DNA from 2 places in the Kosakonia calanthes genome. Region 1 is predicted to be linked to the other one. Evidence: predicted binding sites of a transcription regulator. Region 1 holds the regulator's gene; the other holds the start of a gene.
The links. The regulator CRP, encoded in region 1, controls carbon source genes, mostly activating them, when cyclic AMP is high. The targets are predictions, from matches to a motif close to ATGTGANNNNNNTCACAT.

Region 1 (7,430 bases):
CGGGTGAACAGCGGCTCGATGAAGAACGGTTTGTCAGCAACCACCACATAGTCGATCCACGAACCGGGGATATCCACGCGCGGCAGATCGCATTCGTCGTCAACCAGTTCGTTGACCTGCGCAATGACGATCCCGTCGCGAAACGCGGCGGCTTCCACCAGCGCGGGCGTGTCTTCAGTACTTGGTCCGGTGTACAGGTTGCCTTTGCGGTCTGCTTTGTAACCAGCAATCAGCGCCACATTCGGGCACAGGTCAACGTACAGGCGGGCGTAAAGTTCGATGTAAGTGTGGATTGCGCCGATTTCCAGTTGCCCATCTTCCAGCAGTTGCGAAATGCGCAGGCTTTGCGTGCCGGAGAAGGAGAAATCGAGTTTGCGGGCGATACCTTTCTCAAAAATATCAAGATGTTCGCTACGCCCGACGCTTGGCATGATCATGTGCAGGTCGTGCACTTTCTGCGGGTTCACTTCGGCCAGCATGCGCGAGAGGAAATCAGCCTGTTTTTGGTTGTTCCCTTCCAGTACAACGCGGTCGCCCGGAGCGATCAGTTTTTCCAGCATGGCGACAAGATCGCCGGTCGGCAGTACCTTGCCTTGCACGGGAATGGACGCCAGGCGACGCTGTTTCTCGCTACGCCGCGTGTTCCATACCTGTGCTGGCTTTTGCCCAGATAACATTATTAACCTCCTGATTCAGCTCATCATTTTGACTTGCTTAACACTGAACGTAGTCTGCGCTCCGGTGAGAAATGCATCAATTAAGGTGCTGGCTAAATCATTAGCCTGAGAGTAATAATCAAAGTGACAATTTGTGATGCAGATCAGTTTAGGCAGGTAAGAAAAGCTTTATGGGGCGCTTTTAACCTATACAGGAGCCGCAAATTATTAAACGGCTCAATTATTCGCACGTATAATGTTCGCCGGTTTACAGAGATTAGAAGACGAAATGGCAGAAATTACCCCTGCGAATCTCCTTGAAGATCAAGGCGTTTCACACTATTTCCAGCCGATGCGGGGTGCGAGCAATCCGCATCTACAAACCATGCTGCCGCGATTGATTCGCCGCCGTTTGCAATTCGAACCCTGGTGGCAGCGCCTTGAACTGCCAGACGGGGATTTTGTTGATCTCGCGTGGAGCGAAGAGCCGTATCAAGCCCGCCATAAACCGCGCCTTGTGGTGTTTCATGGTCTGGAAGGCAGCCTGCACAGCCCTTACGCACATGGCCTGATCCATGCGGCAAAACAGCGCGGCTGGCTGGGCGTGGTGATGCATTTTCGCGGGTGCAGCGGCATACCAAACCGCCTGAGTCGGATTTATCACTCCGGTGAAACTGAGGATGGCACCTGGTTTTTGCACTGGTTGCGCGAAGAGTTCGGCCCGGTACCGACCGCCGCCGTGGGTTACTCGCTGGGCGGCAATATGCTCGGCTGCTTGCTGGCGAAAGCGGATGACAGTTTGCCTGTCGATGCGGCAGTGATTGTCTCGGCGCCGCTGATGCTGGAAGCCTGTAGTTATCATATGGAAAAGGGCTTTTCGCGCGTTTATCAGCGCTATTTGCTGAACTTGTTGAAAGCCAATGCCGCGCGCAAATTAAGGGCCTACCCCGGTTCTTTGCCAACCACGCTGCCGGCGCTGCGAAAGGTGCGGCGAATTCGGGAGTTTGATGACATGATCACGGCGAAAATCCACGGTTTTGCCGACGCGCTGGATTACTATCGCCGCTGTAGCGCCATGCCGCAGCTGCCGCTTATCCGCAAACCGACGCTGATTATCCACGCCAAAGACGATCCGTTTATGGATCATAACGTGATCCCGGATGCCAGCCATTTACCCACGAATATTGAATATCAACTGACAGAACACGGTGGTCACGTTGGTTTTGTCGGCGGAACACTCCGTCACCCGGAAATGTGGCTGGAGAAGCGCATCCCGGACTGGTTATCCGCCTATTTGGGAGCATCATGATTATTCCGTGGCAAGAACTTGACGCGCAGACGCTGGACAACCTGATTGAGAGCTTTGTCTTGCGCGAAGGCACCGATTATGGTGAACATGAGCGTTCGCTTGAACAAAAGGTCGCCGACGTTAAACGGCAACTGCAACACGGCGAAGCCGTGCTGGTGTGGTCGGAACTGCACGAAACGGTGAACATTATGCCGCGCGGGCAGTTCCACGAATGACAGGGTGCGGGCGGCTTTGATACTGAAAATAATCGTTGATTCAGGGAGTAGCTATGTCCGCCAAACATCCGGTTATCGCCGTTACAGGCTCCAGCGGCGCGGGAACCACCACCACCAGCCTCGCCTTTCGTAAAATTTTCGCCCAACTCAACATGCACGCGGCGGAAGTGGAAGGCGACAGCTTCCATCGCTACACCCGCCCGGAAATGGATATGGCTATCCGCAAGGCCCGCGATCTTGGCCGGCATATTAGCTACTTTGGCCCGGAAGCCAATGACTTTGGCCTGTTAGAACAAACCTTTAGCGACTACGGCCAAACCGGCCAGGGCCAGGCGCGCAAATACCTGCACACTTACGATGAAGCCGTCCCCTGGAACCAGGTGCCGGGCACTTTTACGCCCTGGCAACCGTTGCCGGAACCGACCGATGTGCTGTTTTATGAAGGGCTGCACGGCGGCGTGGTGACACCGCAGCATGACGTTGCGCGCTATGTCGATTTGCTGGTCGGCGTGGTGCCGATCGTTAACCTTGAGTGGATCCAGAAACTCATTCGCGACACCAGCGAGCGCGGACACTCCCGTGAAGCGGTGATGGATTCCGTGGTGCGGTCGATGGAAGACTACATCAACTTTATTACGCCGCAGTTTTCGCGCACCCATATCAACTTTCAGCGCGTGCCGACGGTTGATACCTCCAACCCGTTTGCCGCGAAAGGCATTCCTTCACTGGATGAAAGCTTTGTTGTTATTCACTTCCGCAATTTAGAAGGGATCGACTACCCGTGGTTGCTCGCAATGTTGCAAGGTTCATTCATCTCGCATATGGATACGCTGGTGGTGCCAGGCGGCAAAATGGGGTTGGCGATGGAACTGATCATGACGCCGCTGGTACAACGGCTGATGGAAGGGAAAAAGATTATATAGCCCGGACTGCGCCGCCGGGCTGCGTAATCAGGCTTCGATCACTTCGTAGGAGTGGGTGATATTCACCGCTTTTTCCAGCATCAGCGCCACAGAGCAATATTTCTCTGCCGACAGATCAACCGCGCGAGAAACGGCGGCATCTTTCAATGCGTTACCGGTGACGACGAAGTGCAGATTAATATGGGTAAACAGGCGCGGCGCTTCTTCACGGCGCTCTGAGGTCAGTTTCACTTCGCAGTCGGTGACGTTATGACGCCCTTTTTGCAGGATCGACACCACGTCGATTGCGCTGCACCCGCCTGCGGCCATCAGAACCATTTCCATTGGGCTTGGCGCTTTGTCGCCAGAGTTGCCGTCCATCAGAATTTGGTGACCAGAAGCGGACTCACCAAGGAACGTTAACCCTTCAACCCATTTCACACGTGCCTGCATTTTCATCACTCCGGAGTTGCAATTTTCTTTACAGATTACGCGCACATAAGAAAAGCCGCAACGGAAGGCGACCTGCGTCATGCTGAAGCGAGACACCAGGAGACAGGCGTTAAAAGCTATGCTAAAACAGTCTGGATGCTACAGAGATACATTGACGTTACGCATGTACGCAAAGGACATCATACATTAGAGGCCGCAGATGACGCTGACGGTCCACTTCCCGGGATTTGGGAAGCTTTGATTGCAACCCCAGAAACAGGGTTCCCTTACGCCCGGCTTCTGGAGCCAGCTTATAACAGAGGATAACCGCGCATGGTGCTTGGCAAACCGCAAACAGACCCGACTCTCGAATGGTTCTTGTCTCATTGCCATATTCATAAGTACCCGTCGAAGAGCACGCTTATTCACCAAGGTGAAAAAGCGGAAACGTTGTATTACATCGTCAAAGGCTCAGTGGCAGTGCTCATCAAGGATGAAGAAGGTAAAGAGATGATCCTCTCTTACCTCAACCAGGGCGATTTTATCGGTGAACTGGGCCTGTTCGAAGAAGGTCAGGAGCGCAGTGCCTGGGTACGCGCCAAGACCGCCTGTGAAGTAGCCGAAATTTCCTACAAAAAATTCCGTCAGTTGATCCAGGTTAACCCGGATATTCTGATGCGTCTCTCCGCGCAAATGGCGCGTCGCCTGCAGGTGACTTCGGAGAAAGTCGGCAACCTGGCGTTCCTGGACGTTACAGGCCGCATTGCGCAAACGCTGTTGAATCTGGCGAAACAGCCGGACGCAATGACCCACCCTGACGGCATGCAAATTAAAATTACGCGTCAGGAAATTGGTCAGATCGTCGGTTGCTCCCGTGAAACAGTCGGTCGCATTCTGAAAATGCTTGAAGATCAAAACCTGATCTCCGCCCACGGCAAAACCATCGTCGTCTACGGAACACGTTAATCTGCAAAACGGCGCATCGCTTATCCGGTGCGCCGTTTTTCTTTCCCCATGTGGCGCAGGCTGATTTATCACCCCGAGATCAACTACGCACTGCGACAAACGCTGGTGTTGTGTTTGCCTGTGGCGATTGGTTTGCTGGTCGGCCATTTACAACAAGGTCTGCTGTTCTCCCTCGTTCCCGCCTGCTGCAACATTGCCGGTCTTGATACACCCCACAAACGTTTTTTCAAACGCCTGATTATTGGCGGCTCGCTGTTTGCGGGCTGTAGCCTGGCCGTTCAACTACTGCTTGCCGACGATTTTCCCTTGCCGTTGATCCTGACCGTGCTGACGTTGCTGCTCGGCGTAACGGGGGAAATCAGCGCGCTGCATGGGCGTTTATTACCGGCCTCGCTGATTGCCTCTATCTTTACGTTGAGCCTCGCCGGGAATATGCCGGTGTGGGAGCCGCTACTGATTTACGCGCTGGGTACGCTCTGGTACGGGCTGTTTAACTGGTTCTGGTTTTGGATGTGGCGCGAGCAGCCGTTGCGCGAATCGCTCAGTTTGCTCTACCGGCAACTGGCCGATTATTGCGAGGCAAAATATAGCCTGCTGACCCAGCACGCAGACCCAGAAAAAGCCTTGCCGCCGCTGCTGGCCCGCCAGCAAAAAGCGGTAGATTTAATAAGCCAGTGCTACCAGCAGTTGCACATGCTGGCGGCCAATAAAAACAATGATTACAAACGCCTGCTGCGCGTCTTTCAGGTTGCGCTGGATTTGCAGGAGCATATCTCCGTCAGTTTGCATCAGCCTGCTGAAGTGCAAAAACTGGTCGAGCAAACCCACGCCGAGCAGGTTATTCGCTGGAATGCGCAAACCGTCGCCGCTCGCCTGCGCGTGCTGGCGGATGACATTCTTTATCACCGCTACCCGACGCGTTTCACCATGGAGAAACAAATCGGCGCGCTGGAAAAAATCGCCCGTCAGCACCCGGACAACCCGGTCGGGCAGTTTTGCGCCTGGCATTTCAGCCGTATCGCCCGCGTACTGCGTACGCAGCGCCCGCTCTATATTCGCGATCTGATGGCCGAGAAGCAGCGCCGTTTACCGCTTTTCCCGGCGCTGAGAAGTTATCTGTCGCTAAAATCTGCCGCCCTGCGCAATGCCGCGCGCATCAGCGTAATGCTCAGTATCGCAAGCCTAATGGGCAGCGCCCTGAACTTGCCGAAGCCGTATTGGATCATGATGACGGTGATGTTTGTGACGCAAAACGGTTATGGCGCGACGCGGGTGCGCATTGTCCACCGGGCAGCGGGCACGTTTGCGGGACTGATGATCGCCGGGGCAACCCTGCACTTCCACGTGCCACTCGGTTTCACGCTGGCCGCAATGCTGCTTATCACGCTGGTCAGCTATTTGATTATTCGCAAAAGCTACGGCTGGGCGATGGTCGGTTTTACCATTACAGCCGTTTATACGTTGCAGATCCTGACGCTAAATGGCGATGAGTTCATTATCGCCCGGCTTGTTGATACGCTGATTGGCTGCCTGATTGCCTTCGGCGGGATGGTCTGGCTGTGGCCGCAGTGGCAAAGCGGCTTGCTGCGCCAGAACGCGCACGACGCGCTGGAAACCGATCAGGACGCTATTCGCTTGATCCTCAGTGATAACCCAGAAGCCACGCCGCTGGCCTGGCAGCGTATGCGCGTTAACCAGGCGCATAACGCGTTGTTTAACTCGCTGAATCAGGCGATGCAGGAACCGGGTTTTAACACGCGTTACCTGAACGATATGAAACTGTGGGTCACCCACAGCCAGTTTATCGTTGAGCATATTAATGCGATGACCACGCTGGCGCGCGAGCACACCATGCTGACGCCTGAACTGGCACAGCGCTATTTGCAGTCATGCGAAATTGCCCTGCAACGGTGTCAGCAACGGCTGGAGTATGACGGGCCGGGTGAATCGGGGGATGTGAATATTCTGGAAGCACCGGAGACGTTAACGCACGGGCCAATGAGCACGCTGGAGCAGCATTTACAGCGGATTATCGGGCATCTGAACACCATGCACACCATTTCGTCAGTGGCATGGCGTCAGCGCCCGCATCACGGTAATTGGCTTCGTCGACGCCTTACGCGTTAACCACTTTTGCTACCGCTTGCGCAAAGCGATGCATGCCTTCATCGATATCTTTTTCATCGACGATCAGCGAGGGCGCAAAGCGCATCACATCAGGGCCAGCATTCAACACCATCACACCTTCTTCGGCGGCCGCGTAGAGGAAATCACGCGCACGGCCTTTGAACTGTGGTTTTAGCTCGGCGCCAATCAGCAGCCCCATGCCGCGAATATCGCTAAACAGGTCGAATTTCTCGTTGATTTGCTGCAAATGCTTAACGAACAGCTGGCGTTTCTCATTGACGCCATTCAGCACGTCCGGCGTATTGATAATATCAAACGCGGTACCAGCCACGGCGCAGGCCAGCGGGTTACCCCCGTAGGTGGAACCGTGTGAACCGACATGAAACGCGCTGGCAACCTCTTCGGTGGTCAACATCGCGCTAACCGGGAAACCGCCGCCGAGGGCTTTCGCGCTGGTCAGGATGTCCGGTGTAACGCCGTAATGCATATACGCGAACAGTTCGCCGCTGCGGCCCATGCCGCACTGCACTTCATCAAACACCAACAGTGCGTTGTGTTCGTTGCACAACTCACGCAAACCTTTGAGGAATTCCGGCGTTGCCGCCGTCACGCCGCCTTCGCCCTGGATAGGTTCAACCACGACCGCGCAGGTGTGATCGTCCATCACCGCTTTTACCGCATGCAGATCGTTAAACGGCACATGGATGATATCGGCCGGTTTCGGGCCGAAGCCATCGGAATACTTCGGCTGGCCGCCCACTGTCACGGTGAACAGCGAACGCCCGTGGAAAGCATTATGAAAAGCAATGATTTTGGTTTTGTA
Region 2 (7,430 bases), 410 kb from region 1:
CGTGAATTCGTAGGCCGGATAAGCGTAGCGCCATCCGGCAAATTGCCCGGTGGCGCTGCGCTTACCGGGCCTACAAAACCTCGGCATATTGCGGGTTCTGACCGCTACGCGGCGCGCATTTTGCGGCGGGAATCGAGGGAAATCAGCATCACCGACGAAACAATCAACAGCGTGCCTAACCAATCCGGCAGCGAAAACGCCACGCCGAGCAGCACCACAGAAAGCAGGGCGCTGCTGAGCGGTTCGGCGCAACTCAAAATGCTGGCTTTCGAACCACCAATCATCTGCGCGCCTTTCAAATACAAACTAAAGGTCAGCGCTGTGCCGATCACCACCAGGTAGAAGAACGCCATCAACAGGCTGCCATCAACCACAAACTCATCCCCCTGCCCGGCGAAAAATGGCACCAGCATCAACCCGGCCAGCAACATGCTCCAGCCGACAATCGGCAAGGTGCCGTAACGGGCAATCAACGCTGAAGGATAAGTGGTATAAAACGCGGCGGAAAACGCCGACACAATACCCCACACCAGCGCTTGTGAGGAAATCGACAGTGACGTCAGGTTGCCGTGCGTCACCAGTAAAAACGTACCGATAAGCGAGGTCAAAATCGCCGCCGTTACCGGTAGCGTCGGGCGGGCTTTTCGCGCCAGCGCAAACCACGCCACGATGATCGTCGGGGATAAAAATTGCAGCACCGTCGCGGTGGCGGCGTTGGATTTTTCAATCGTCAGCAGAAAAGTAAGCTGCACGACCATGGCGCCAAACAGCGAGAAGAATAATAGGCTGAGCGCGTCTTTGCGGTTTTTCAGGATGGCGAAGATTTTGTCGCCGTGCACAAACGACAGCGTTAACAAAATCACCCCGGTGAACAGCAGCCGCGTCATGGTTAACCACGGCGCCGAAATAGGGCTTTTGTCCATAATGTACTGGGCGCACACCCCGGAGCTGCCCCACAACACAGCTGCTGCCAGTACGTACAGCATCCCTTTTTTTGTCGAACCCATTACTCACCCAACTTTGTCATGCTGATTACTTATCACCAGGGCGCGAAGCATAACACATGCACAGGGTTTAACCGGAGGCGGTTGAGGGTGACCGCCTCCGGTTTATTGCATCAGAACCAGGCTTCCCACATCGCGCCGATGTTCAGCGAATCAAGCGTGGTGTCGTCGGTGCCGGTCACGCGCGCGGTGCGTTTGTTATCCACTTCGCCGCCGGTCACGTAGAAACGCAGCATCGGGCGGAACTCCGGCCCCATCGCAATCGAGATGTTTTGCGACAGCGTGACTTTCCAGCCGTGGTTGTCGCCGCCGTCGTCATAATCGACGCGCTGATAACCCGCTTCCAGCCAGGTGGAGTGCACATCGTTCCACCAGTGCATCGGGCGAACAATCGCGCCGTAGTTGCGGCGATTATCGGTTTTGATGGTGCTGTTGTCGTAATCATGGAAGGCCAGCAGATAATCGACCTGAGTTTGTTGCGTGAACTTGTAGCTGCCTTCGAAGCTGGCGTAAATCGCCGTCAGATCGTCGGTTTTGTTAAACACGCTATTGTCTGAGTTATCAGAATAGCGGGCGATCACTTTGTTCACGCCGTGATCGTTGGTGTGGCTGAGCACCACGCCGCCTTGCCAGGCATGCAGGCGCTCGTCGCGATCGACGGCTTTCGAGTCGAAGCCGTAGTTGGCATAAACTTCGAGATCGAGCGGCCCGACTTTCATGCCGTGGACTTTGGAGGTCACCGCGTAGTTGCCTTTATCGCCGACGTTGGAGCTGCCGGTACAGGTGATGCGCGACGGGTTGGATTCATCTTCCATCACTTCCGGGCTACAGGATTCGATGGAGCCAACGGCGGCAACGTCAAACTGCACGCCGCCGATATCGAAGTTTTTCACCCCTGCGCCCTGGCCGTCGTGGTTCATCCAGAAGTAATCGTTGATGCCCTGTTGCGGGCGCTGGTGGAAATCACGTCCCGCCCAGAAGTAAGCGTTCGGGTTGGAGGCCAGCAAGTTGGTCACCCCGGCGTAGGCTTTCTTCAGGTTAACTTCGTCACCCCAGTGATCGAACATCACGTTGATATCCCAGATCGCGCCGTTATCGCCTTTAAACGCTTTCGAGAGCTGGAATTCGCCGCCGTTGCCTTCGTTCCCCAAACGACCAATCGCCGATGCGCCGTTGTACGAACCGTCAACACCCACGTATTTCTGATCGCCGGACTGGAAATGCGCGCCGTAACGGGCGTAACCGCTGAATTTCACGCCGTAAGGAATCGCCATATCCGGGGTTTGCGCGGTGCTTTGCGGTTCAACCACCACATCGGCTTTTTGATTAATTGCTGTGTCCATTTTGGCCTGGCGTTCCGCCAGCGCTTTATCCACCGCTTTTGCCACGATGGCGTCAATTTGCTCTTGCGTAAATTCTTGTGCGAAGACGGAGCCAGAGCAAAGCGTAGCCGCAACCGCCAGCGCCACTGGAAGTTTTTTATTTATCTTCATGGTTATCTCAATTTAGTAAGTTGTTCTCAGACAATAACCTTCCGGCCCGCAACGGGCAGAAATATTGCCATCATCAAAACAAACTGCTTTATTTTATTAAGTGAGGTACAGATTCATTAAGATTTACCGTAATCAATTCTCCATTCAGTTACGCTGATAGAGCTGAATAATCTCCTCGGACAATTCACGCGCTAATAACGACGTCATTAAATGATCCTGCGCATGCACCATAATTAATGTCATGGGCTGGCGGGCTTCACCGGCATCCTGTTCAATTAATTTGGTTTGCATCTGGTGCGCCTGGCGCGCGTAACCATCGGCTTCCAGCAACAACAGCTTCGCTTCTTCAATGTTCCCTTCCCGCGCCGAGCGCAGTGCTTCAAAGCAGAGGCTGCGCGACTGCCCGGCATTAACGATAATTTCCATTACCGCTTCTTCAAGTGCGACCATAAACATCAATCCTGAGTAAAACCATTTGCGGCGGCGGTGGCGGCAAACCACTCTCCGCTTTTCTTAATGGTACGTTGTTGGGTAGCTAAATTTAATTGCACAAAACCGTAGCGGTTTTTATAGGCATTACACCATGACCAGTTATCAATAAATGTCCACATATGGTAGCCAAGACAATTACAGCCTTCGCTAATTCCTTTATGCAGCCAAATAAGGTGGTCGCGAACAAAGTGAATTCGATAACTATCGTTAATTTGTCCGTTTTCAATAAACCGTTGTTCATTCTCAACGCCCATGCCGTTTTCTGAAATAAAACAGCGTGGGTTGCCGTAATTCACGCGCAAGTTGGTGAGAATATCGTAAATACCCGGTTCGTAAATTTCCCACCCGCGATACGGGTTCATTTTACGGCCTGGCATTTCGTAATAATCAAACAACCACTCTGGCATAAACGGCGAATCGGGATTCACCGCGCTGTCCCGGCACTTTACCCGCCGTGGCTGGTAATAGTTGATACCGAGCAGGTCGATTTTCCCTTCTGCAATCAGCGCGATATCGTCCGGCTGGCAGGCGGGCAACTGATTGTGCTCTTTCAGCAGCGCCACCAGGTCAGCGGGATACTCGCCACGCAGTACCGGGTCGAGAAAACTGCGGTTAAACAGCAAGTCGGCATAATGCGCCGCTTTTACATCCGCCGGATGTTGCGAGCGCGGATAAGAGGGCGTCAGGTTCAGCACAATGCCAATCTCACCGGGGTGATGCCCGGCGCGAAACGCCCGCACCGCGCTGGCGTGGGCCAACACCGTGTTGTACGCCACCGTGGCGGCGCGTTTGAAATCCACCACGTTCGGGTAGTGAAAATCGTACAGATAACCGCCCTCGACCGGCACAATCGGCTCGTTAAAAGTAAACCAGTGATGCACCCGGTCGCCGAACAGCTCAAAACAAATTTGCGCGTAACGGCTGAACGCCTGCACCACCTCGCGGCTTTCCCAGCCGCCTTTTTCCTGCATCGCCATCGGCATGTCGAAGTGAAAAAGGGTGATAAACGGCGTGATGCCCTGTTCCAGCAGTTCGTCGATCACCGCGTTATAAAACGCCACCGCTTGCGGATTCACCTCGCCGGTGCCGTCCGGGATGAGCCGCGCCCAGCTCAGCGAAGTGCGAAAGCTGTTGTGATTAAGCTGCGTTAACAGAGCGATGTCCTGCCGCCAGTGGCGGTAAAACGTCGAGGTTTCCTGCGGCCCAATCTGCTGGTGAAAACGCCACGGCTGACGGGCGAACCAGGCATCCCATGTGGTCGCGCTTTTACCGCCTTGCTCGCTTTCCCCTTCGGTTTGCAGCGCAGAACTGGCGCTGCCCCACCAGAAGTTTTTGGGAAATTGATATTTCATGACCTGCTCCTTTAATTACTGCTGATGGTTTCGGCCAGCGGCGCGCTGCTTTGTGCTTTTTGCTCTTCCGTTTTCAGCAATGAACGCTCATAGGCGCGCAGGAATGGCAGATACATCAAGGCGGACATCACCATACAAATCACGCACATCACCACCGGGCTTAAGGCCCAGTTTGCCGCCCAGGACGCACCGATTGGCGCGGGCGTGGTCCACGGCGTCAGGGAAACGACTTGCGCCAGCAGGCCCATCTTGGTGGCGACGTAAGCCAGCACAGCATTGACCAGCGGCACGCAGACAAACGGGATAAACAGCATCGGGTTCATGATGATCGGCGCGCCGAACAGAATCGGTTCGTTGATATTGAAGAAGCTCGGCACCACGCCCATTTTGCCGATGGTACGCAGATGCGCGACGCGGCTACGCAGTAGCAGGAAAGCCAGCGGTAGCGTTGAACCCACGCCGCCAATCAGCAAATAGTGATCCCAAAAACCTTGCAGATAGACGTGCGGCAATGCAGCGCCCGCCGCCAGCGCGGCCTGGTTAGCCGAGAGGTTCGCCATCCAGAACGGGTTCATGATGCCGGTGACAATCAGCGAGCCGTGAATCCCGGCGAACCAGAAAATCTGGCACAACAGCACAGAGAGCAGAATGGCAGGCAGGGAATCCGAAGCCGACACCAGCGGTTCCAGCAGGTGCATGATCGCCTGCGGCAGGATCATGCCGGTTTGCGCTTCAATAAACAGGTTCAGCGGGTGCAGCGTGGCGATGATCACCAGCACCGGAATGAGGATTTCAAACGAACGGGCAACGCCGGTCGGCACCTCTTTCGGCAGGCGAATGGTGATGTTGTGCTGTTTCAGCCAGGCATAAACCCGCGCGGAGTAAATTGCCGTCAGCAGTGCGGTAAAGATGCCCTGCCCGGAGAGATATTGCGTGGAGATTTTGCCATCCGCATAGGGCGCGGCGACCAGCAGAAAAGCCATAAATGCCAGCAGGCCGGTCATTACCGGGTCGAGATTAAACTGACGACCCAGGCTGGCGCCAATGCCAACGGAGATAAAAAACGTCATCACCCCCATGCTGAGGTTAAACGGCAGCATCAGTTGTTCGCGGTATTCGGCGGAGAAATCGAGCCACGCGCGGGCGAAACCGACGGTGGTGTCGGCGGAAAACGGCGGGAAGATAAACACCAGCATAAACGAGCCGATGATCATAAACGGCAGTGCGGCGGTGAAGCCGTCGCGGATGGCGATAACGTACTTTTGCTGCCCAAGACGACCGGCCAGCGGCGTGATGGTTTGCTCAATAACCGTAACCATTGATTGATATAAGGAACTCATAAGAACACCTATTTAATGCGCCGCTTCAATCAGCGACAAAGCATAGTCCAGTACCTCATTGCCACGTTGCATGCCGTAATCCATCGGGTTGATGGGTTGTACCGGAATGCCCTGAGCGGCGGCCTTTTCTGCCAGTGTTTTTAACATGTATTTAACTTGCGGACCGAGAAGCACGACCTGGTAACGCGGAAACTGCGTGTCAAATTCCGCGACGCCATACGCGTCGATCTCCACCGGGATTTCGCGCGCTTTCGCCGCTTCCTGCATTTTCCTGACCAGCAAGCTGGTGGACATCCCGGCCGAGCAGCACAACATAATCCTGAACATCGTTATCCGTCCTCAAATGTAACGCCTTATTGCGGAGACGATTGGATATCATATGGAAACCGGTTTCCATTTGTTCTCAACGGAAGTGTGATAGCTATCAATATCTATATCAGGCGAGGCTTATTTATTGGATTTACATCACAGATTCTAATGATTTCTTGATAGCAAAAAGCGCTAAATGGAAAATCGGTTTCCATGAAAAAAGGAAACCGTTATACTGCCGATGGTTATATATTAGCCGTTGCTGTATTTGGATTTCGCGGACGCGTTTGGTCGTCCGTCAGGGGAGAAAGATGTCTACAATCAACGATGTATCACGTTTAGCTGGGGTGTCGAAAGCCACAGTCTCACGGGTGTTGAGCGGTTCGCGCGGGGTGAAGGAAGCCAGCCGTCTCGCGGTGCTAAAAGCGGTCGATGAGCTGAATTACCGGCCCAATGTTATCGCGCAATCACTGCTCAGCCAGTCGACAGGCTGCATCGGTGTTATCTGCGCCCAGGAAAATATCAACCAAACCACCGGTTATCTTTACGCGCTGGAAAAACATTTAAGCCAGAGCCAAAAACATCTCCTGTTGCGCTTCGCCAATACCAAAGCGGGGGTGATGAGCGCGCTGGATGAGCTGACCTGCGGGCTGTGCGACGATGTGTTAATTATCGGCGCGCGTTTCCCGCTCTCGATTGATGATGAAAATGTGATTCTGGTGGATTGTGTGGAGTCCGACGACGCCACGCCCAATAGCATCCAATTCGATCGCGCGTTCGCCGCGGAAACCGCCTGCAATTACCTGATTAGCCAAAGCCGCCGGCAGATTGCCCTGATCCACCCGCACAATGCCGCAGCCGAACAGGTGCTCCACGGCTATAAATTAGCACTGGAAAACAATTTCCTGCCGTTTAACCGCAACCTGGTGTTTATGGATGACACCTCATCTTCTGTGGCGCTCCAGGTGTTGCTGAATAACGCGACGACGTTAAATTTCAATGCGTTATTGGTTGCCGACGAGCAAGAAGCGCAGCGGGTGATCCCCCAATTGCAGGCGTTTAATAAATCCGTGCCGGGCGACATTATGGTCTTCAGCCTTGCGGGTTCGCTGCATTTGCCCGGTATTCCGACCATTCCGGCGATTGAATATTCGATGGACGCAATGGCCGCGCGTATTGTTGCGTGGCTCAATGAGAAAACCCAAAGCGTGCTGGGAACTTATCGCGTGCGCGGAGATTTGATTATTCCCGAAATGGGCAAGCGATAATAAATATATAAGGAAGCTTCCTGCGGGAAGCTTTTTATATTTCCGCCGAATATATCCGGATCTAAAGTTAAATTTAAACCCATACCATCTATTTACGAATTGAATATTGCTCGCGCATTTATTCTATAGGATTATGATTAAAAGAAATCTCTTAGAATAAATTTCACTTAAG

Region 2: the regulator CRP is predicted to act here: its motif matches at 6,135-6,152, upstream of AAEY27_RS00230 (PTS sugar transporter subunit IIB).

What each region holds. Positions count from the first base shown of each region.
Region 1 is NZ_CP151800.1:455,623-463,052, reverse strand. Features, by position in the region: gene mdcA (malonate decarboxylase subunit alpha) at 1-677, opposite strand, end outside; gene AAEY27_RS01945 (hydrolase) at 946-1,965, shown strand; gene AAEY27_RS01940 (YheU family protein) at 1,962-2,180, shown strand; gene AAEY27_RS01935 (phosphoribulokinase) at 2,234-3,103, shown strand; gene AAEY27_RS01930 (OsmC family protein) at 3,131-3,535, opposite strand; gene crp (cAMP-activated global transcriptional regulator CRP) at 3,848-4,480, shown strand; gene AAEY27_RS01920 (YccS/YhfK family putative transporter) at 4,529-6,607, shown strand; gene argD (bifunctional acetylornithine/succinyldiaminopimelate transaminase) at 6,597-7,430, opposite strand, start outside.
Region 2 is NZ_CP151800.1:42,017-49,446, forward strand. Features, by position in the region: gene AAEY27_RS00205 (EamA family transporter) at 105-1,007, opposite strand; gene AAEY27_RS00210 (carbohydrate porin) at 1,118-2,497, opposite strand; gene AAEY27_RS00215 (PTS lactose/cellobiose transporter subunit IIA) at 2,642-2,947, opposite strand; gene AAEY27_RS00220 (glycoside hydrolase family 1 protein) at 2,953-4,341, opposite strand; gene AAEY27_RS00225 (PTS sugar transporter subunit IIC) at 4,353-5,681, opposite strand; gene AAEY27_RS00230 (PTS sugar transporter subunit IIB) at 5,694-6,008, opposite strand; gene AAEY27_RS00235 (LacI family DNA-binding transcriptional regulator) at 6,302-7,258, shown strand.